2 regions of the Streptomyces sp. S6 genome follow, and region 1 is predicted to be linked to the other one. Evidence: riboswitches for the same ligand, from Rfam matches in the RefSeq annotation. Region 1 holds a riboswitch; the other holds the start of a gene.
The links. A riboswitch is a leader RNA that binds a small molecule or an ion and turns the genes downstream of it on or off. The one in region 1 is predicted to bind ZMP and ZTP.

Region 1 (18,462 bases):
CAGTACGTCGCCGAGATCTTCGACCTGGACGACGGCGACCAGGTCGTACGCCGTCAGTGGCACACCGGCAAGGGCTCGCAGCGCACCGGCCTCTTCGTCACCTGGCACCCGGCTCACTTCGCCGCCGCCGTCCCCGAACTGCTCTCCACATCACGGACCTCCTCCCCCGGACTGCTCCTGAAGATCCAGCAGGCCACTGGCAGGCAGGTGACCGCAGGACGCGACGACATCCACGGCCGCGACGCCGACGCACGCGAAGCGGGCTTCCTCGGACTGCGCACCGGTTCCCCCATCCTGGCCGGCGTCCACCGGCTCTGGGACGACCAGGGAGTGATCGAGTACGGCGAATGGTGCCTGCCGTACCGGCTGGCCATCGGCTACGAGTACAGCGTCGAGGCGGCTCCCGACGTTTCGTGAGGGCGAGAACAACGTACGGCCCTGCATCGTCGGCGATGGAGGGCCGTCGCGCTTCCCGCAGATCCCCGGCACGCTCATGTGGGACGCCGGACAGGAACATGACGCTGCCGCCCCGACCATGGTCGCCGTCGACAGCGCTGACGCACGACACGAGGATGGAGTACACGGAACGCGGGACGCGGTAGCTCGCGTACTGGGATGGGTTCCAGCAAAACTCGACCGCATCGAGACCGGCCGGGTCGGCATTTCCGAGACCCGGCCCACCACTGTCGCCGCCTGAGACCATCGAGCGCATGGGCAAGCACTCCCGACCCGGACCCCCGAACCGGCCGTCTCGCGCGGTCCCGCACATCGACGCCGACGATCCACTGGCGGCGTACCACAAACGGCGCCGCCCGCCGCTGGACATCTGACGTCGGCACCGCCCGCTCCACGGCGGCGGCGGTCACCTCCGGCCCGATGAGCCGAGGGCGCTGGAGGAGTGGAACGGGTTCTCGTACGGACCTGCGGGCACCGCCGTGAACCTCGCGGAGGCTCAGCAGTGGGTGAACGGACGGACATCCGGCGATGAGCCGACAGCGTGACGGCACATTGCGGCAGTCCAGTGCCCCGCGAACCGCCCGCACCCCACCCCGCCCATCACCCCCGGCGGCCGAACTCCCTGATCCGGTACCGCAGTCCGGACGTGGACGTCAGCCACTCGCCGTCCCGCGTGACCTGCCACGACTCGTCCAGGTCGGGCGCGTACGTGTCGCCTGGGAGTTCCGTGTCGATCTCCGTGACGGACAGGGTGGTGGCGTACTCCAGGGCGGACAGGTAGATCTCGCCGCCGCCGATGACCCACACCTCGTCCCCGGCGACCTGGAGCGCCTCCGGTACCGAACCCACGCGGTCGGCGCCGTCGGACGTCCAGGAGGGGTCGCGGGTGATGACGATGTTGCGGCGGCCCGGGAGGGGGCGGAAGCGGGGAGGGACGGAGTCCCAGGTGCGGCGGCCCATCACCACCGGGTGGCCCAGGGTGGTCGCCTTGAAGTGGGCCATGTCCTCGGGGATGCGCCAGGGGATCGTGCCGGCGGCGCCGATGACGCCGTTCAGGGTCTGTGCCCAGATGAGGCCGACGGTCATCAGACGGCCACCGGGGCCTTGATGGCGGGGTGGTGCTGGTAGTCGACCACCTCGACGTCGTCGTACGTGTAGTCGAAGAGGGACGCCGCCTCGTGCAGCTTCAAGCGAGGGAAGTCCAGCGGTGTGCGGGAGAGCTGTTGCGTCACCTGGTCGACGTGGTTGTCGTAGATGTGGCAGTCCCCGCCGGTCCAGATGAAGTCGCCTGGTTCGAGGCCGGTCTGCGCGGCGACCATGTGCGTCAGCAGCGCGTAGCTGGCGATGTTGAAGGGGACGCCGAGGAACAGGTCGGCGCTGCGCTGGTACAGCTGGCAGGAGAGCTTGCCGTCGGCGACGTAGAACTGGAAGAACGCGTGGCAGGGGGCGAGCGCCATCTCGGGGAGCTGGGCGACGTTCCACGCGGAGACGATCATCCGGCGGGAGTCGGGGTCGCGGCGCAGGGTCTCCAGGACCTCGCTCAGCTGGTCGATGTGCTGCCCGTCCGGCGTCGGCCAGGAGCGCCACTGGACGCCGTACACGGGACCCAGTTCGCCGTCGGCGTCCGCCCACTCGTCCCAGATCGTGACGCCGTTGTCCTGGAGCCACTTCACGTTCGAGTCGCCGCGCAGGAACCACAGCAGCTCGTAGACGATCGACTTGAGGTGCACCTTCTTCGTGGTGACCAGCGGGAACCCCTGGGAGAGGTCGTAGCGCAGTTGGTGCCCGAAGACACTCCGGGTACCGGTGCCCGTCCGGTCGGCCTTGGCCGTCCCGGAGTCGAGCACGCGTCGCAACAGGTCTTCGTACTGGGTGTCCGCCACGTCGGCCGAGTCTACTGGGACGCCTGTGAAGCGGTCGCCTCCTGCGGCGCCTCCCCGAACCGCGCCAGCGCCAGCGCCCCCACCACCGCCACCGCGAACCCCAGCACGGCGAGCCACGCGAGCCCCTCCCGCGTCCGGTCCCCGAGCCAGATCACCCCCACGGCGGCCGGTCCGACGGTCTCCCCGATCACCATCCCGGCCGTCGCGGCGGTCACCGACCCCCGCTGGATCGCGGAGGTGAGCAGCAGAAAGGCCGCACCCCCACCCACCAGCACCGGGTACGACGCCGGGTTGCCCAGCAGCGGCACCGGCCGCAGCGAGTCGATCAGCCGCACCCCCACCTCCACCACCCCGAACCCGAACCCGGCGCCGAGCCCCAGCGTGAGCGCCCGCCCCCGCTCCGGCAGCCGCCCACCGCAGAACCCGAGCAGCAGAATGCAGACGGCGGCACCGAGCACCGTCCACCTCAACGCGTCCGACCCGTGCCGCGTGCCCTCCTCGCCGGAGGCCAGCCCCAGCATCGCGAGCCCCGCGCACACCACCGCGACGGCCGTCCACTCCGTCCGGCTCAGCCGCACCCGCAGCATCCGCGCCGCCACCACCGCCGTCACCGCGAGGCTCGCCGCGAGCGCCGCGCCGACCGCGTAGATCGGCACCGACCTGAGCGCGAGCACCTGGAACACGAACCCCAGCCCGTCGAGGCCGAGCCCCGCGACGTACCGCCACTGCCGGACGGCCCGCAGCAGCAGCGCGGCCTCCCCGCCGCCCGGCCCGCCGGCCGCCGCTTCCCTCGTGGCCACCGCCTGCCACACCGTCGCCGTACCGAAACAGACCGCCGCCGCCAGCGCACACACCATGCCGAACATCACAAACGGACTGTAGGGGAGGGGGCGGTGCCGGGGGCTGCCGTACACGGACTCTCACCGATCTCTAGGCTGGTGACCGAACGCATGACCTAAAAAGCGACACGGGGAGACATGGACATGGCGGACACACCCAGAAGGCTTCGCTCGGGCACGGTCGTCCTCGGCGGCGTCGGCATCCTCGCGGTGGCCCTCACCGCCTGCTCCTCCGACGCGGACAAACGCTGCGTCGACCGCAACAGCTACAACGCGGCGAAGGGCTACAAGATCGTCTCCGACCGGAACTGCAAGTCGTCCAAGAGCACCACGGTGTCGTCCTGGTACCACGGCGGCACGAAGAACGGCTCGTGGGTGAAGGACGGCTCCTTCAGCAACTCCCGTTCGGGGTCGGGGAGTTCGAGCACGAGCGGCGGCAGCGGCGTCGACCGGGGCGGGTTCGGCGGCAGCGACGGCGGCCACGGCAGCTCCGGCGGCTGAGCCGCGCCGTGATACGCCACACCATCGAACCCCGCCCCCACTGGCAGCGGACCGTGGAGGAGCAGGGGCTGATCTACCCCCTCTCCCGGCACGCGGACGGCGAACTGCGCCCCTACTGGGACGAGAGCGCCTACTACTCCTTCACCCTCGACGAGGTCGAGACCCTGGAGGAGACCGTCGAGGACCTGCACCGCATGTGCCTCGCGGCGGCCGACCACATCGTCCGCGCGCACCGCTTCACCGACCTCGGCATCACCGACCCCCGGACCGTGGCCGCCGTCACCGAGTCCTGGCACCGCCGCGCCGAACTCCCTTCCCTCTACGGCCGGTTCGACCTGCGCTACGACGGCACCGGCCCGGCGAAGCTGCTGGAGTACAACGCCGACACCCCCACCTCGCTGGTCGAGGCGGCGTCCCCCCAGTGGTTCTGGATGGAGGACCGCTTCCCCGGCGCCGACCAGTGGAACTCCCTCCACGAACGCCTCGTCGCCGCCTGGAAGAGACAGGGCGCTCTGCTGCCGCCCGGCAGCCCCCTGTACTTCGCGCACTCCACCGCCGACGAACTCGGCGAGGACCTGATGACCGTCGCCTACCTCAAGGAGACGGCGGAACAGGCGGGGATCGACACGGACTGGATCCCCGTCGAGGACATCGGCTTCGACCGCCTCTCCGGCAGGTTCGTCGACAACAAACTCAGGTTCATCCGCAGCTGCTTCAAGCTCTACCCCTGGGAGTGGCTCACCACCGACCGCTTCGGCGAGCACGTCCTCGACACCCTCGACAACGGCGGCGGCACCGGCACCACCCTGTGGATCGAGCCCGCCTGGAAGATGCTCCTCAGCAACAAGGCGCTGCTGGCGATCCTCTGGGAGCTGTATCCCGGCCACCCCAACCTCCTCCCCGCCTTCCTCGACGGCCCCCGCGAACTGGCCGACGCCGGGTACGTCTCCAAGCCGCTCCTGGGCCGCGAGGGCGCCGGGGTCGTCGTCCACCCGGCCGGCGCCGCCGTCGTCGTCCGCGACGAACCCTGCTGCTATCAGCAACTGGCCCCCCTGCCCGCCTTCGACGGGAACCACGTCGTGCTGGGGGCGTGGACCGTCGAGGGGGAGGCGGCGGGGCTCGGGATGCGGGAGTCGGCGGGGCTGGTGACGGACGAGTACGCGAGGTTCGTGCCGCACGTCATCCGGTGAGTTTGAGACTTTTCGGCGATCGACCAGGAACGTTCGCCGAAAAGTCTCACAGGGTAGGTCAGTGAAACCATAGAAGCCATGACGACCGCGAAATTCGTGCTCGAAGTGACCGTCGACCCCGAACGCCCAGCCGAAGAACTCGGCCGGGCCCTGCGCTACTGGGGCGGAAACCTCCACCACTACGACCTGAAACCCGGCGACGGGTCCGCCATCTATGACTCTGTTCACCGCGAAGTGGGCCACTGGCGGATCGAGGCCACCGGGTAGGCTGGCCGAGGGCCGTGACTGGCGCGCTGGGATGGGACGGACCATCGGGGAGCGGCCCGGAATCACCAGTGCCGTGCGCCTGGGCCGAACCTGAACACCGAACGCCGTAGCCCTACGTCCGGAGGTCTCATGTCCGAGCCCCTCTCCACCCAGTCCACCGCGTTCCGCGCGGCCCTCGACGTCATCCGCGCGGTGGAGCCGCGCGTGGCCGACGCGATCGGCCAGGAGGTCCACGACCAGCGCGAGATGCTCAAGCTGATCGCGTCCGAGAACTACGCCTCCCCGGCGACCCTCCTGGCCATGGGGAACTGGTTCAGCGACAAGTACGCCGAGGGCACGGTCGGCCGCCGCTTCTACGCCGGGTGCCGCAACGTCGACACCGTCGAGTCGCTCGCCGCCGAGCACGCCCGCGAGCTGTTCGGCGCCCGGCACGCGTACGTCCAGCCGCACTCCGGGATCGACGCGAACCTCGTCGCCTTCTGGGCCGTCCTCGCGGACCGCGTCGAGGCGCCGTTCCTGGAGAAGACCGGCGTCCGCCAGATCAACGACCTCTCCGAGGCGGACTGGGCCGAGCTGCGGCAGGCCTTCGGCAACCAGCGGATGCTCGGCATGTCCCTGGACGCGGGCGGCCACCTCACCCACGGCTTCCGCCCCAACATCTCCGGCAAGATGTTCCACCAGCGCTCCTACGGCACCGACCCGGCGACCGGCCTCATCGACTACGACGCCCTGCGCGCCCAGGCCCGCGAGTTCAAGCCGCTCATCCTCGTCGCCGGGTACTCCGCGTACCCGCGCCTCGTGAACTTCCGCCTCATGCGGGAGATCGCGGACGAGGTCGGCGCGACCCTCATGGTCGACATGGCGCACTTCGCGGGCCTCGTCGCGGGCAAGGTTCTCACCGGCGACTTCGACCCCGTCCCGCACGCCCAGATCGTCACGACCACGACCCACAAGTCCCTGCGCGGCCCGCGCGGCGGCATGGTCCTGTGCGACGACTCCCTCAAGGACCAGGTCGACCGGGGTTGCCCGATGGTCCTCGGCGGCCCGCTGCCCCACGTCATGGCCGCCAAGGCCGTCGCCCTGGCCGAGGCCCGCCGGCCCTCCTTCCAGGACTACGCCCAGCGCATCGTCGACAACTCCCGCGCGCTGGCCGAGGGCCTGATGCGGAGGGGTGCCACCCTGGTGACCGGCGGCACGGACAACCACCTCAACCTCATCGACGTCGCCACGTCCTACGGTCTCACCGGCCGCCAGGCGGAGTCGGCCCTCCTCGACTCCGGCATCGTCACCAACCGCAACGCCATCCCCGCCGACCCCAACGGCGCCTGGTACACGTCCGGCATCCGCATCGGTACCCCGGCACTGACGACGCGTGGTCTGGGCGTGGGCGAGATGGACGAGGTGGCGGGCCTGATCGACCGAGTCCTGACGGCGACGGAGGCGGGGACGACGAAGTCGGGGGCGCCTTCGAAGGCGGCCCACGTCCTGGACGAGAAGGTGTCCCAGGAAATCGCCCAGCGAGCGACGGATCTGGTCCAGGGCTTCCCCCTGTACCCGGAGATCGACCTCGGCTGAGCCGGCCACAAGACCACCCGACGCTGGGTGAGTGCCCACTGGGTCGGGTGGTTTTGGTGGGTGGGCGGCTGCGGGTTCGTTGTGGTTGTTCGCGCAGTTCCCCGCGCCCCTAAGGAGGCGGCTGCGCCGCCATGGCCGCGTACTCGTGTTCAGGCTTCCTCGGCGCCGGGTATGCGCCCACTGGCTCGGGTGGTTTTGGTGGGTGGGCGGCTGCGGGCTTGTTGTGGTTGTTCGCGCAGTTCCCCGCGCCCCTAAGGAGGCGGCTGCGCCGCCATCGTCGCGCGCCCGCACCCTCAAACACCGGGCCCTCCTCCAACACCGCGCACTCGCACCCCCGAACGCCGGGCCCTCTTCCAGCACCGCGCGCCCGCATCCCCGAACGCCGGGCCTTCTTCCAGCACCGCGCGCCCAATCTCCACGAACGCCGGTTGAGTGCCCACCAACTCAGCCACCCTCTCCGGCCACCGGCCGCGAAGGAGCCGAAGGGGCGCGTCGGTGTCGAGGGCGCGGGCGCGCGGAGGCCCGAAGGGCTGAGCACGGTCGTGTCCTCGACACCGACTTGGGCGCCCCGTAGGCGAGAGAGCCAATGTCACAGCCCCGCGCGCCAGCCCGACAACCAACGCCCACAAAAAACCAAACCCCTCAACGCCGGCCCCCCAACCCCACCCGTTCCCAACCGCCCCCCAAGACCTGAGACAATGACCCCATGGCCTCTGCTCGCCCCCGCGTACTCTCCGGCATCCAGCCCACCGCCGGCTCGTTCCACCTGGGCAACTACCTGGGTGCCGTCCGTCAGTGGGTGGCGCTCCAGGAGTCGCACGACGCGTTCTACATGGTCGTAGACCTGCACGCGATCACGATCCCGCAGGACCCGGCGGAGTTGCGGTCGAACACTCGGCTCGCGGTGGCGCAGCTGCTCGCGGCGGGGCTGGACCCGGAACGCTGCACGCTGTTCGTGCAGAGCCACGTCCCGGAGCACGCGCAGCTCGCGTGGGTGATGAACTGCCTGACGGGGTTCGGCGAGGCGTCGAGGATGACGCAGTTCAAGGACAAGTCGGCGCGGCAGGGCGCGGAGAGCGCGAGTGTCGGACTGTTCACGTACCCGATCCTCCAGGTCGCGGACATCCTGCTGTACCAGGCGAACGAGGTGCCGGTCGGTGAGGACCAGCGGCAGCACATCGAGCTGACGCGTGACCTCGCGGAGCGGTTCAACGGCCGGTTCGGGGAGACGTTCACGATTCCGAAGCCGTACATCCTGAAGGAGACGGCGAAGATCTACGACCTTCAGGACCCGGCGGTCAAGATGAGCAAGTCGGCGTCCACGCCGAAGGGTCTCATCAACCTCCTCGACGAGCCGAAGGCGACCGCGAAGAAGGTCAAGAGCGCCGTCACCGACACGGAGACGGTCGTCCGCTTCGACACCGTGAACAAGCCCGGCGTCAGCAACCTGCTCACCATCCACTCGACGCTGACCGGCAAGAGCATCGCCGAGCTGGAGGCGGAGTACGAGGGCAAGATGTACGGCGCTCTCAAGACGGACCTCGCGGACATCGTCGTAGATTTCGTGACCCCCTTCAGGGAGCGCACGCAGCAGTACCTGGACGACCCGGAGACGCTGGACGCGATCCTCGCGAAGGGCGCGGAGAAGGCGCGTTCCGTGGCCGCCGAGACCCTCGCCGCCACCTACGACCGGGTGGGTTTCCTCCCCGCGAAGCACTGACCCGCGAAGCGCTGAGCGCCCGCGCGCACAGGACCGTCACCGGCGTCCGCCGGTCAAGAGCGCTGCACATCACTCCGGCCACGCCTGCCCGTACGCGGGCCGTGGCCGTACAGTCGATAGCCGGACGGCACGGACACCGGCAGCACAACCAGACGACAGGAGACGACGTGGGGACCGTAACGATCGGCGTGTCGATCGCGGTCCCGGAGCCTCACGGCAGCCTGCTCCAGGAGCTGCGCGCGAGCTTCGGCGACGCCGCCGCGCACGGCATCCCCACGCACGTCACTCTGGTGCCGCCGACGGAGGTCGACGGTGACGCGCTCCCGGCGGTCCAGGCGTACCTGACGGACGTCGCCCGCGCGGGCCGCCCGTTCCCGATGCGCCTGTCCGGGACCGGCACGTTCCGCCCGCTCTCCCCGGTGGTCTACGTCCGGGTCGTCGAGGGTGTCGAGGAGTGCGCCCGCCTCCAGCACCAGGTCCGTGACGCGTCCGGGCCGGTCGCCCGCGAACTCCAGTTCCCGTACCACCCGCACGTGACGGTCGCCCACGGCATCGACGACCCCGCGATGGACCGCGCGTTCGAGGAGCTGTCCGGCTACGAGGCCGAGTGGTCCTGCACGGGCTTCTCCCTCTACGCGCAGGGCCCCGACGGTGTCTGGCGGACCCTGCGGGAGTACCCGTTCGGCACCGCGACGGTCCCGCCGCAGGCGTCGGCGCCGGTGGACTCGGTCCCCAGCCTGTAGACCTACACCGGCAGCCTCCGGAACACCCCCCGCGGCACATGCCGCAGCGCCGACATCACCACCCGCAGCACCCCCGGCACCCACACCGTCTCCGCCCGCCGCCGCAGGCCCACCTCGATGGCCGTCGCGACCGCCTCGGGCGTGGTGGCGAGGGGCGCCTCCGGGAGGCCCGCCGTCATCTTCGTCCGCACGAACCCGGGGCGGACGACCATGACGTGCACGCCGGTGCCGTGGAGGGCGTCGCCGAGGCCCTGGGCGAACGCGTCGAGGCCGGCCTTGCTGGAGCCGTAGATGAAGTTCGCGCGCCGGGCGCGTTCCCCGGCGACGGAGGAGAGCACGACGAGCGACCCGTGGCCCTGCGTCTGGAGCGCGCGGGCGGCGACGAGGCCGGAGGAGACGGCCCCGGTGTAGTTCGTCTGCGCCACGCGCGCGGCGGCGAGGGGCTCGCGCTCGTCCTGCGCCTGGTCCCCGAGGACGCCGAACGCGAGGAGGACGACGTCGATGTCCCCCTCCGCGAAGACCTTCCCGAGCGCCGTCTCGTGGGACTCGGCGTCGAGCGCGTCGAAGGCGACCGTACGGACGTCCGCGCCGAGCTTTCGCAGTCCGGTGGCGGCGTTCTCCAGCGCGGGGGAGGGGCGGCCGGCGAGCCATACCGTGCGGGTGCGGCGGGCGATGAGGCGGCGGGCGGTGGCGAGGGCGATCTCGGAGGTGCCGCCGAGGATCAGGAGGGACTGGGGGAGGCCGAAGGCGTCTTTCACCGTGACTCCGTTTCAGATTTCACCGTGACTTGTTTTTAACTGAGTCTCATTTTTAGAGGGACAGTCGGCGCGCGAGGTCGGACACGAACACCCCGCGCGGGTCGAGCTGGGCGCGCAGTTCGCGGAAATCGTCCACGCGCGCGTACATCGCCGCCAGCAGCTCCGGCCGCAGCCGGGAGTCCTTGGCGAGGTACACGCGCCCGCCCGCGCCGGCGACCTCGTCGTCCAGCTCGTCCAGGAAGCCCGCGAGGCCGGGCAGGGCGGCGGGGATGTCGAGCGCGAGGGTCCAGCCGGGGCGGGGGAAGGACAGCCACCCGGGGTCGCCGTCCCCGAACCGCTTGAGGACCGCGAGGAACGACGGGCAGCGCCGCTCGGAGATCCGCCGGACGATCCGCCGCAGCGCCTCCTCCTGCCCGTGCCCGACGACGAACTGGTACTGCACGAACCCGGCCCGCCCGTAGATCCGGTTCCAGTGCGGAACGCCGTCCAGGGGGTGGAAGAACGTGGAGATCCGCTGGAGTTCACCGGCACGCGTGCGGGGGGCCCGCCGGTACCAGAGCTCGTTGAAGGCGCCGACGGTCGTGCGGGTCAGCAGGCCGCCGGGGAGGAAGGCGGGAGCGGCGGGGAGCGTCGGGGGGCGAAACGCGAGGGGGTGCGTGCGCGCGCGTGCGGAGAGGGCGTCCAGGGGTGCGTGGTCGCCGCGCGTGAGGACGGCTCGGCCGGTGGACGTCCCGCGCGCGAGGAGGTCGATCCAGGCGACGGAGTACCGGTGGTGCCGGTCGCTCTCCGTCAGCTTGGCCATCAGGTCGTCGAGGTCGGCGGCGCGTTCCGTGTCGACGGCCATCAGGGACGTCTCGACGGGCAGCAGGCGCACGCGCGCGGTGAGGATCACGCCGGTCAGGCCCATGCCCCCGGCGGTCGCGTCGAACAGGGGGGTGCCCTGGCGGACGGTGCGGACCGTGCCGTCGGCGGTGAGGAGCTCGAACGAGGGGACGTGCCGGGCGAAGGAGCCGGACGCGTGGTGGTTCTTGCCGTGGATGTCGGCGCCGATCGCGCCCCCGACGGTGACGTACCGGGTCCCCGGGGTGACCGGCACGAACCAGCCCAACGGGAGCAGGACCTCCATCAGGCGGTGCAGGGAGACGCCCGCGTCGCACAGGACGATCCCCTCGGAGGCGTCGATCGCGTGCACCTTGTCGAGGCCGGTCATGTCCCAGACGGCGCCGCCCGCGTTCTGCGCCGCGTCCCCGTACGCCCGTCCCAGGCCCCGGGGGATCCCTCCCCGGGCCCCGCAGCCCCGGACGGCCGCGACGGCCTCCTCGTACGTCCCTGGGCGGATCAGGCGGGCCGTGGAGGGAGCGGTGCGGCCCCATCCGGTGACGGAAACTCCGGTGACGGAAGCGGTCTCGGCAGGCATGTCGGCGACCGTAGCGCCCCTTTGCGGGCGTTTAGTCCTGAAACCTCGTCAACATCAAATCCACTCCCCGAAATGGGTGATAAATGGGTCTCCACCCCCGGTGTGCGCGCCCGCGTCGCTCCCCTGTGCCGCCGCGCGCTCTGCCGTCGTGCGGACGGCGTGTGCTTGCGTGGGGGCGAGTGAGGGCAGCCGGGTCGGCCGAGTTCGGGAGTCGCCGTGGGGAACGATCGGTTGGTGGTCCATGCGTTCGCGGGGCAGGGGGACTTCTCGCTGGCGCCGCTGGTGGGGGTGCTGGACGCGCAGGACGTCGTGGAGGAGGCGTTGCAGGAGGTCGCCGCCGAAGGCGACCCGGTGGCGCGGGAGTTCGGGGTGGGGCCGGTCGTCTCGCGGCTGCTGAGCGGGGAGTTGAGAAGTTCCCGGGAGCTGGCGGACGGGCCGGTGGGGACGCCGCAGTACGCGCTGTTCGCGTGTTCGGTGGCCGTGCACCGGGCGCTGTGCCGTTCGGGGTTCGCCCCGGACCGGGTGGTCGGGATGAGCTTCGGCGACATCGCGGCCTGCGTGGCGGCGGGGGTGCTGGACGTCGCGGACGGCACCCGGATCGCCTGCCTGGTGGCCCGCGCGCTGAGGGGCCACCCCGGCGGGATGCTCCTGGTGGAGCCCCCGGCGGCGGACGACGGCCCGGAGGCCGAGGCGTACCGGCTGCTGGCCGCCCTGCACCTCCCCGGCCTCGTGCTGGCCTGCGTCAACGACGACCGCCGGGTCGTCCTCACCGGCCCGTCCGACACCGTCGGCCTCGCCGAGCAGCTCCTCCTCGGGCTCGCCCTGCCGGTCGTCCGGCTCCGGCTGCCGTTCCTGTGCCATCACCCCGAACTGGAGGACGACGCACGGCGGTTCGTCGAGAGCATCCGGGACGTGCGGGTCGACGCCGCCCGACTGCCGGTGTACTCCTCGCTGTTGGGCCGGGCGTACCGGCAGGGCGACGACGTGCGGGAGGTCCTGTCGTACGGGCTGACCCGGCCGGCCCGGTTGCCGGGGGTGCTGCGGCAGGCGGTGCGCGGTGGTCCGGCGGTGGTGCTGGAGGCCGGTACGGGGAGCGCGTTGACGCGCAGCGCACGGGAGTTGTTCGCGGGGCGGGACGTGACGGCGGTGGCGCCGTTGACGATGGGCGGGTTCGCCTGGGCGGCGGGGGTGCCGAATGGGCGGTGAGCCTCTGCCGGTGGAGGGTGGTGATATCACGTCAGCTCTGCTGCGCTGTGCGGCTGTTCTCGGGGACGCCGGGCAACTCCTGGCCGACATCGGCCGGTTGGCGGACGTCCAGGCGAGGGCGGCGGTGCGGCGGCCCGCGCTGCACCTGGCGCTGGCCAACCACTACGTGCTCTGCCTCAACGCGGTCGTCTCCTTCGGGGCGCGGGACGACGCCTGCCTCACACCGGCCCGTGAGGCGCTGGAGCGAGGGGCCGCGAAGGGGGTGTTCCTGGTGACGGAGGTCGGGCGGGCGGGCAGTCACCTCGGGGCCCGCACGACCGCCGAATTCGATCCGGGCACAAGGGAGTTCGTGATCGACACGCCCGACGCGGACGCCGCGAAGTTCTCCGGCGTGCGGCCCGACGAGGTGCCCGCGTTCGGTGCGGTCATCGCGCGGACGGTGGTCGGGGGCGTGGACCGGGGGACGTTCGCGTTCCTCGTGGACCTCACGGACGGCGAGCGGGCCACGCCGGGTGTGGAGTTCTCGGCGCCGCTCACGGCGAGCGCGCTGCCGCTGGCGTACGGGCTGATCCGGTTCCGGAACTGCCGGGTGCCGTACGGGCGTTGGCTGTCCGACGGGGCATGGGTCGACGCGGCGGGGCAGTTCACCGACCCCTCGGGCCCACCCGGCGCCCGGCTGCGCCGGACCATGTCGGTCGGGCAGGCCCTGTGGGCGACGGTGCCGTCCGTGATGGCGGCGATGGCCGGGCGGGCGGCCGTCTCCGCACTCCGGTTCGCGGAGCGTCGTCCGACGCCGTCGGGGGCGCCGCTGCTGGCTCAACCCACCCACCAGCGGGCCCTGTTGGGGGCGCTGTCCGGCGCGTACGCGCTCTCGTGCGCGGCGGACGCGGCGCTCGCGGCGTGGCGGACGAAGGCGTCGGAGGGGCCCGCGTCGCAGGCGGCGGTGTCTCCGTGGGTGGCCGTGGACGCGTCGCTGGCGCTGCTGAAGGCGGTGTCGACTCAGGAGGCGGCACGGGTCGTCGAGGTGTGCCGGCGGCACTGCGGGCTCGCGGGGTTCCTGGACGTCAATCTGCTGGAGGGGTATCTCGGCGCGGCGCAGGCGTTCACCGTGGCGGGCGGGGACAACGCGCTGATCTTTCTGGACACGGGGCGGGCAGCGCTCGGCGTGGACCGCGACGTCCCGTCCGTACCGGGACAGTTGACCGACCCGAGCTGGTGGCCGAGGGTGGCCCGCGCGCACGAGGCGAGGCTCGCGGCCGAGACCTCCCCCGACGATCCGGTCCGCCTCAAGGAGCTCGGCGAGGCGACGGCGGCGGCCCTGTTGGCCGACACTCTCGCCGAGCACTCTCTCGGCACCTTCTTCGGCCTCCTCCAGGCCGACCGCGCCGCCGGCCGCCTCGTCGCGACCGGCGTCCTCACCCCCGACGACGTACGCGCCCTCCCGAAGGCGATCGACGCCCTGTGCGCCGAACTCGCTCCCCAACTCCCGGACCTGACCGCACAGTTCGACGGGGACGCCGCTCCTCCGCTCGGCGCCCCGCACTACGCCCGAGCCCTGTGGGATCACTTCGCGAACTCGCCCGCCTGAGGCTCCCGTACGACCACGTCACAGGGGAACTCGACCCGCAGCAGCACCTCCTTGAGCCGCCGGGTCACCTGGTCGCGGACGGTCTGGCCGGCCCCCCGGGCGGTGACGTGCAGCCGGTACCGCTGCCGCCCGATCCCCCCGCGCCCGGCGGCGGACCGGACGATCTCGGTCCGCACGTGCAGCACCCCGGGCAGCGCGCCCACCAGCTCCCGCACCCAACGCAGGGAGACCCGGTCGCCGTTGATGACGACGAAGTCGGCGATCCGGCCGCAGAAGAAGAGGTGCCCGCTGTCGTCGACGCGGAACACGTCCCCGGTGGCGACGGTGTCCGCCGCGACGAGTCCGCGCCGCCCGGCCGCGCCGTACCCGACGCGCCGGACCATCGCGCTGGGTGTCGTCACGAGGAGTTCGCCCTTGAGGCGTTCGCCGCGCACGGCGACCTCGACGCCGGGCAGCGGGAGGCCGACGGAGGTGTACCGCTCGGGGGGTGCGCGGTGGGCGGCGAGGGTGGAGACGCGGGGGCCGGCCTCGGTGAGCCCGTAGGTGAGGTACAGCTCGCCGCCCCGGTGCCGGGCGAGGAGTTCCTTGACGTGGGTGGCCTCCAGGGAGTCCCCGCCGACGGTCAACACCCTGAGACAGGACGGGAGTTCGTGGGTGTCGTCGAGGAACGAGCGGACGAGGGACGGGGAGAGGGAGGAGACCGTCACGCCGTGCCGGCTGAGCCCCTCCCGGTAGGTGCCGGGCACGAACGGGGGTCCGCTGAGGACGAGCCGGGCGCCGGTGACGACCCCGGCGAGGGCCTGGGCGACGAGCGCGAAGGAGTAGTGCAGCGGCAGGTTGAGCCACACGGTGTCGGCGCCGCGCAGCCCGATCGCCTCCGCGTGCCGGCGCGCGTTGTCGAACAGGGCGGCGACCCGGTGCAGACAGCCCCCGGCGGTGCCGGAGGTCGCGGAGGTCATGACGATCGCCTGCCCCGGTTCGTAAGAGCGGGGGTGGGCGGTGGCGATACGGCGGACGACGAGGTCGGGGGCGGAGGTCGCGAGGGCGGCGGCGCCGAGCGCGTCCGCGACGATGCGGCGCCGGTGCTCGGGGCAGTTGCGCGGCAGCAGGACGGGGACGAGGCCCGCGTAGTGGGCGGCGAGGAAGGCGGTGAGCTGGGTGTGCGGGTCGGGGACGGCGACGAGGACCGGGCTGCCGGGTGGCAGTGCGGCACTCGCGAACGCCTCCCGCACGTCCGCGAGTGCCCGCCGACGCACCGGCTGTCCGGTGTCGGTGTCGACGCGGGTGCTGAGGTAGTCGGCCACCTGTTCCTCGGGCGGGACGGGCGTGAGGGTGCTCAACGTCAACTGCCTTTCGTGGTCGGCTTGGTGAGAAAGCAGCAGTCGTACGCAAGGTGCGGGGCAGGAGGAGAGGCGGCGAAGCGGCGAGGTGGGGGGAGAGCCGGAGCGGCACGCACCACGGCTACGGGGTGTCATGCCCTGGTCACCAGATGGTGGCCTCCCTCAGTCAAACCACCTGTCCGCCGCCTGTAAAGGACGCATGGTCGGCATTGCGGCGCGCACGGACGGACGGCGGCCCTCCGCCGTGCCGCGCGGTGCGCCCCCGGCTCGCGCGGGGCGCGGTGCGAGCCGTACTGCTTCGCGTGTGCCTCGCCCGTCGTCGTGGTGCTGTGCGAGAACGAGAGGGCGGCGCCGGGCGGCCGTCGAACGCCGGTTCCCTGTCCCTCCTCGACCGGCGCGGGCCGCGCGGCGTCCGCCTGCTCCGGTCCCCTCTGTGCGGAAGGCTGCGTCATGAACATACCGATAGGCGTCGTCGGCGCCGGTTCCTATCTGCCGGTGCGGCGGCGGACCAACGACGAGGTCGCGCCGGCGGCCGGAGTGTCGGCGGAGTGGATCGCCGGCCGGACGGGGGTGCTGGCCCGGCATGTGGCGGCGCCGGAGGAGGCGGCCTCGGATCTGGCGGCCTCGGCCCTCAAGCCGGCGCTGGCCGCAGCCCGTTGGGAGGCCGAGCAGCTGGATCTGATCGTGGTGGCGACCTCGACGCCGGACGAGCTGGGGCCCGCGACAGCGTGCCGGGTGCAGGCGCTGACGGGGGCGCGGCACGCGGTGGCGCTGGATGTGACGGCGGCGTGTTCGGGCTGGCTGTTCGGGGCCCGGGTGGCGCGGGACTGGCTGGCCGTGGACAGGTCGGCGCGGTGTGCGGCGGTGGTCGGCGTCGAGGCGTACTCGAAGTTCGTGGACCCCGCCGACCGGGCCACCGCCTCCCTGTTCGGGGACGGCGCGGCGGCCACCCTCCTCGGCCCGGTCGCCGAGGGGCACGGCTTCGGTGCGTTCACGCTCGGTTCGGACGGCCGGTTCGCGGACCACGCGATGATCGCGGCGGGCGGCAGCCGGGTCCCGGTGGGTGCCGACGGCCAGCGGATCACCATGAACGGCAAGGGAGTTCGCGATTTCATCCTGGACGTCTTCCCGCGCATGCTCGCCCACGCGCTGGCCCAGGCCCGGGTGACACTGGACGACGTCGCCCTCGTCGTCACCCACCAGCCGAACCCCGTCCTGCTCCAACGGGCCGCCCGCGACATGGGGGTGACGGATCGTCAACTTGTCGTGGTGGGCGACGAGGTGGGGAACATCGGCGCCGCGAACATCCCCTACGCACTGGCGAAAGCGGCGTCCGAGGGGCGGCTGCGCGACGGCGACCTGGTCGTGCTCATCGCGTTCGGCGGCGGGGTCACCTGGGGGACGACGCTGCTGCGCTGGACGGGCGCCCCTGCCGTACGGGTCGCCCCGGCCGCGAACCGGCTCCAGCCGCGCTGACCGGACTCGCCGCGATCAGGGGGCCGGTGTCCGGCTTCTTCGACGGCGGCGTGCAGGATGGGGGCATGAGCGTAGTCAAGATCAACGTACTGACCGTCCCCGCCGAGCAGCGCGAGACCCTGGAGAAGCGGTTCGCCTCCCGCGCCCACGCCGTCGAGAACTCCGACGGCTTCGAGTGGTTCGAACTCCTCCGCCCGGTCGAGGGCACCGACACCTACCTCGTCTACACGCGCTGGCGCGACGAGGCGGCCTTCCAGGCGTGGATGGAGGGCCCGATGAAGCAGGCGCACCAGGGCGGGGCCGAGGGCGAGCGCCCGAAGCCGGCGTCCTCCGCTTCGGAGCTGTGGTCGTTCGAGGTCGTGCAGCAGGCGGGGCCGAAGGGCGAGTAAGGGGTCTTGAGGTGGCGGGCCGGGGGTGCTTCCGGGTGCCTCCGGCCCGCATATCGGGGGTCGGCCGGCTCGTGTCTCAGGGCTGGACGGGGAGCGACTCGGCCGTCTTCAGCGCCGCCGAGTTCGTCGCGGGTGTCCCCGCCGTGGTCGACGACGGAGAGGTGGGGTGGCGTTCCAGCAGGGTGTGCAGGGCGACGCGCGTCTCGTCGTCGTGTTACCGCCTCCGGGCAGTGGCCGCAAGGGGGTTGACCCCCCGGCGGACCGGCGGGCCTGTCGGAGTGTCCCGGCAACTCGGTCTCCCTAGCGTGTCGTTGTGTGAAAGCACTCTCGAAACGCCTCGCCCTCTGCGGAGTTCTCGCTCTCGCCGCACTCCCCCTGACCGCCCCGACCGCGACGGCCGCCGACCCGCTGGCCCGCTTCCACGAGCAGCGGCTCGACTGGAAGAACTGTGTGACGGGGCCGGACGACAGCACCGGGAAGGAGTTGGAGAAGGCGGGCGCCAAGTGTGCTGAGGTGACCGTGCCGTTGGACTACGCGAACCCCGGCGGCCGGACGATCGGCGTCGCGATATCGCGTATCCGGGCGACCGACACAGCGCACCGCGTGGGTCCGCTGCTCCTCAACGGCGGTGGTCCCGGCGGGGCGACGATCGGGGATCCGCCCTGGATCCACGGCGCGCTGAAGGAGGTCGCGGGGCGGTACGACGTCGTCGGGGTGGATCCCCGTTTCGTGGGCCGCAGTACGCCGCTGGACTGCAAGTGGCCGACGGGGACGTCTCTTTGGGGCGCCGGGAGCCGGTTCGAGCGGGCGGCGTCCTTCGCGCGGGACCTCGCCGAGCGGTGCCGGCGGAACGCCGGGGACGTCCTGCCGTTCGCGACGACCCGCAACACCGCGCGCGACATGGATGTGATCCGGGCGGCGCTCGGTGAGCGGAAGGTCTCCTATCTGGGCTACTCGTACGGGAGTTACCTGGGCGAGGTGTTCGCGACGATGTTCCCCGACCGGGTCGAGCGCATGGTCCTGGACGGCGTCATCGACCCCGCCGCCTACTCCCCGCGCCTCCTGCGGCAGACCGAGTCCGCGAACCGGGCCGCGCTGGACGACTGGGCGGCCT
Region 2 (4,000 bases), on a different contig from region 1:
GCCCGCCTCAGCGCCCGCGCCAGCCGTTCGGCAGACAGCCCGCCCAGCGTCAGCGACTCCGGGGCCACCCCCAGCGACACCAGCCGCCCCGCCCAGAAACCCTCGTCGAACTGGATCGGCACCGGCACCGACGGCACACCCGCGCGGATGCCGGCCGCGGTCGTCCCGGCGCCGCAGTGGTGGACGACCGCCGCCATGCGGGGGAAGAGGAGGGAGTGCGGTACGTCGTCGACGGTGAGGAGGCCGTCGCCCTCCACCGCGAGATCCGCCCAGCCCCGCTGGACGACGCCGCGCAGCCCCGCCAGGCGCAGCGCCCGGGCGATCTCGGCGCTCAGGCCCGCCGGGTCGGGGACCGTCGCGCTGCCCAGGCCGATGAAGACGGGAGGGGGCCCGGCGTCGAGGAACTCCTTGAGACGCGCGGGGAGTTCGGCCGAGGTGTCGTAGGGCCACCAGTAGCCGGTGACGTCGAGGCCGGGGCGCCAGTCGGTGGGGCGGGGGACGACGAGGGGGCTGAAGCCGTGCAGCATCGGGCGGCGGGGCCGGCGCAGGCGGCGCGGAGGACGGGGGACGCCGAGGCGGGCGCGGACTGCCGGGAGGGCGGGGGCGAAGACGTGGTCGACGGAGCGGTCGACCACGTGGCCGAGGAGCAGGTTGAGGTGCGGTCCCAGGGAGCCCGCGGCGAGCATCGGAGGCGCGAAGTGGCGGGTGGCGGCCAGGGGTTGGAGGGGGAGATCCAGCGCCGGGAGGCCCAGGGCGTCCGCGACGGCGTGGCCCAGCGGGGACACGGACGCCGACAGCAGCAGCGCATCGCTCTCGCGGGCCGCCTCGACGACGTCGTCCGCCATCTCGGCGACCAGGGAACGCGCCAGACCCACCACGCGAGCCAGTTTGCCGAGGCCGCTGGTGCTGCGGTGCAGGGCCCGACCGCGGGCGGACTCCAGCTCGGCGCGGGGGTCCACGGGGAGGGCGTGGAAGGCCACCCCGGACCCCGCGACGAGGGGCTCGAAGCGGGCGTGGGTCACCAGGGTGACCTCGTGCCCGGCGCCCGCCAGGGCGTGCCCGACTCCGGTGAAGGGGGCCACGTCACCCCGGGAACCCGCTGTCATGATCGCGACTCGCACGATCGACAGTATGGCGGCGGGAGCCCCGAGAACGACCTACCGGAAAGCGCCAGTTCACCCGGTGAGCCGGGTCACTTCACCCCTTGCTGCCGGGCGGCGGCCTCCACCGTCTGCTCCAGCAGCGTCGCGATGGTCATCGGACCGACCCCGCCCGGCACCGGCGTGATCAGCGAGGCCCGCTCCCGCACCGCCTCGAAGTCGACGTCCCCGACGTTCCCCGCGTTGTACCCGGCGTCGATCACCACAGCCCCGGGCTTGACCGCGTCCCCGCCGATCAGCCGGGGTCGCCCGACGGCGGCGACGACGATGTCCGCCTCCCGCACGACCCGGGACAGCTCCCTCGTCCGCGAGTGGCAGTACGTGACCGTCGCGTCCCGGGCCAGCAGCATCATCCCGACCGGCTTGCCCAGGATCGCGCTCCGGCCGACGACCACCGCCCGCTTCCCCGCCGGGTCCACCCCGTACTCGTCCAGCAGCCGCACGATCCCTCCCGGCGTGCACGACACGAACCCCGGCAGGCCGAAACTCATCGCCGCGAACGACGCGAAGGTGACGCCGTCGACGTCCTTCTCCGGGGCGATCGCCTCGAACGCCGCCCGCTCGTCGACGTGTTCGCCCATCGGGTGCTGGAGGAGGATGCCGTGCACCCCGGGGTCCGCCGACAACTCCGTGAGCCTCGCGACGAGTTCGGCGGTCGTCGTCCGCGCGGGGAGTGCGACGTGACGGGACTCGATGCCCGCCTTGCGGCACCGGTTGCGCTTCATCCGGACGTACGTCACCGACGCCGGGTCCTCGCCGACGAGGACGGTCGCCAGGCAGGGCGGGGTGGGGAGTTGGGCCGCGCGCTTCGCCGCGTTCTCGACGATGCGGGCGGCCGGGGCGGTGCCGTCCATCAGCTGGGCCATCGGTGCACGCTCCTTGAGCGGTCGACTTCAGTGGTCGTCGCCCAGGCGCGCGGCAGGAGTTCAGCCGGGCCGCTCCCCGGTGGTGACCCACCTCAGCGCCAGTCACGGCCCGGGGACAGGGTAAACCAGGTGACCCGGGTGACGCGGGGAGTGAAGGATCACCGGCGATGGATGTTCTTGTCTGCGGCGGATGTGGCGCCGAACTCACGGTGCCGGTGGAGGAAGTGGCGCTGCCGGTGCATGCGGGGCAACAGGTGGCAGGCGGTGCTGGTCCACCTTCTGGTCGCGGCCGACGGTTGGATGCCTCGGTGTGGCTGTATCTGGCGTTCATGCCTCCCGACCGGGACGTGCTGCCGGTGCCGGCGTCCGGGGGGTTGCCCGAGGGGGTGTGGCGGGACCATCCGACGCCGGACCGTCCGTACCGCGTGCCGCTGCGGCCGGACCAGCGGGTGTTCCGGCGCCGCCTCGCCCGTCACCCGGCCGTGCGGCGGCCCTGGCTGCGGGCGGTCCACGACCAGGGGTGGCGTGGGGGCTGGGGTTTTTGAGGGTCAGCCCTGCGGCTCTTCGTCCCACGCCTGGATCATCGTCTGCCGCACGATCTTGCCGTCCCGCAGGGACACGGCGGACTCGGCGAGGACGCGGGTGCCGTCGGCGTAGCGGCAGGACTCCGTGTAGGCGAGTTCGTCGCCCTGGACGACGCAGTGTTCCAGTTTGTGGGTCATGTCCCTGCTGTAGACGTCGTCGAGCATCCGGGCGATCTCGGCGCGGCCGTGCAGGACGAGGGGGTGGCTGGGCTGGGTGTTGCGGTCGATGACGTGGATCTCGGCGTCGTCGGCGTACAGGGACAGCAGGCCGGCGGAGTCGGAGGACTCCTCGATTCCCCTGCGGAGGGTCTCGGTGTCGAAGGTGGTCGCGGTGCCCATGGTGATGACCTCCTGGGGAGGGCCGCGGGCCGAGACGGGGACGGGCCGTAGGGCCCCCACTCCTACGAGCGTCCTCCGCCGTCCCGGTCCCGGCAAGCGCTCAGCCTGTCGAGTGAGCGCCGCTCACCACCCGTTACCGGCCGGGTGCCCGGCGCGTTCCTGAGGGCATGATCTCCACTCGACGCATGCTTGCCGCCGCCGCTCTCGCCGCCGGGGTCGCCGGTCTCGCCGCCCCGATGGCGAGCGCCGCGGACGCCGTCCCGGCCGACGGCAAGGTCAACCCGATCGCCCTGCTCGACGACCTCGCCGTCAGCGACATCCCCGCCGAGCACCAGGACAAGATGCCCCGCGTGTCCAGCCAGGTCAGCGAGGTGAAGAAGCTCGGCGGCATCCCCAACGAGCTCGGCCAGCTGCACCAGCTCACCGACCTCGCCGCCCCCGTCACGGGGCTGCTGCCGGCCATCGAGGGCTGAACGCGCCTGGACAATGGCACAAGGGCCGCCCGGCCGGGCGGCCCTTCCTCATGCCGTGACCTCTAGCGCAGGAACCGGAACCCCGGCCGTGGATGCATCAGGAAATCGTGGTGGGAGATGTTCCACGCGTACGCCCCCGCCATCGAGAACGCCACCCGATCCCCGGCCCGCAGGCCGGGCGCCGGGACACCCCGGGCCAGTTGATCCTTGGGCGTGCACAACTGCCCGGCCAGCGTGACGAGTTCGCTCTCGGTGCGGGCGCGCGGCCACGGGTGTTCCCACTTGTCGACCGGCAGGACCACGCACGGCTGGTCGTGGCCCTTGGTCGCAGGGGTCCGCATGTGGTGTGTGCCGCCGCGCACGACCGCGAAGTCCTCGCCGTGGCTGCGCTTCACGTCCAGCACCTCGGTGACGTACCACCCGCAGTAGGCGGTGAGTGCCCGCCCAGGCTCGATGCGCAGCGTCAACTCCGGATGCGCGTCGGTGAGGTGAGCCAGCCCCTGCCCGTACGCCGCCCAGTCGAACCGCCGCTCGGGATCGCCGTAGTCGACGGCCATTCCGCCCCCCACGTTGACCTC

Region 2: another riboswitch for ZMP and ZTP. It lies ahead of ACVNF4_RS11890 (bifunctional 5,10-methylenetetrahydrofolate dehydrogenase/5,10-methenyltetrahydrofolate cyclohydrolase); the one in region 1 lies ahead of ACVNF4_RS10405 (glycine hydroxymethyltransferase).

What each region holds. Positions count from the first base shown of each region.
Region 1 is NZ_JBTYMC010000053.1:11,221-29,682, reverse strand. It holds gene ACVNF4_RS10445 (GntR family transcriptional regulator) at 1-417, shown strand, start outside; partial or broken gene ACVNF4_RS10440 (DUF6087 family protein) at 867-1,001, shown strand; gene ACVNF4_RS10435 (dihydrofolate reductase) at 1,057-1,542, opposite strand; gene ACVNF4_RS10430 (thymidylate synthase) at 1,542-2,339, opposite strand; gene ACVNF4_RS10425 (DMT family protein) at 2,351-3,196, opposite strand; gene ACVNF4_RS10420 (hypothetical protein) at 3,323-3,679, shown strand; gene ACVNF4_RS10415 (glutathionylspermidine synthase family protein) at 3,688-4,869, shown strand; gene ACVNF4_RS10410 (hypothetical protein) at 4,948-5,136, shown strand; ZMP/ZTP riboswitch at 5,141-5,228, shown strand; gene ACVNF4_RS10405 (glycine hydroxymethyltransferase) at 5,266-6,711, shown strand; gene trpS (tryptophan--tRNA ligase) at 7,418-8,431, shown strand; gene ACVNF4_RS10395 (2'-5' RNA ligase family protein) at 8,599-9,174, shown strand; gene ACVNF4_RS10390 (decaprenylphospho-beta-D-erythro-pentofuranosid-2-ulose 2-reductase) at 9,177-9,932, opposite strand; gene ACVNF4_RS10385 (FAD-binding protein) at 9,985-11,349, opposite strand; gene ACVNF4_RS10380 (ACP S-malonyltransferase) at 11,566-12,555, shown strand; gene ACVNF4_RS10375 (acyl-CoA dehydrogenase family protein) at 12,566-14,143, shown strand; gene ACVNF4_RS10370 (class I adenylate-forming enzyme family protein) at 14,119-15,483, opposite strand; gene ACVNF4_RS10365 (3-oxoacyl-ACP synthase III family protein) at 15,934-16,959, shown strand; gene ACVNF4_RS10360 (antibiotic biosynthesis monooxygenase family protein) at 17,025-17,348, shown strand; gene ACVNF4_RS10355 (alpha/beta hydrolase) at 17,664-18,462, shown strand, end outside.
Region 2 is NZ_JBTYMC010000064.1:6,605-10,604, forward strand. It holds gene ACVNF4_RS11885 (glycosyltransferase) at 1-1,106, opposite strand, end outside; gene ACVNF4_RS11890 (bifunctional 5,10-methylenetetrahydrofolate dehydrogenase/5,10-methenyltetrahydrofolate cyclohydrolase) at 1,193-2,026, opposite strand; ZMP/ZTP riboswitch at 2,059-2,142, opposite strand; gene ACVNF4_RS11895 (hypothetical protein) at 2,194-2,571, shown strand; gene ACVNF4_RS11900 (nuclear transport factor 2 family protein) at 2,575-2,949, opposite strand; gene ACVNF4_RS11905 (hypothetical protein) at 3,117-3,422, shown strand; gene ACVNF4_RS11910 (type III PLP-dependent enzyme) at 3,485-4,000, opposite strand, start outside.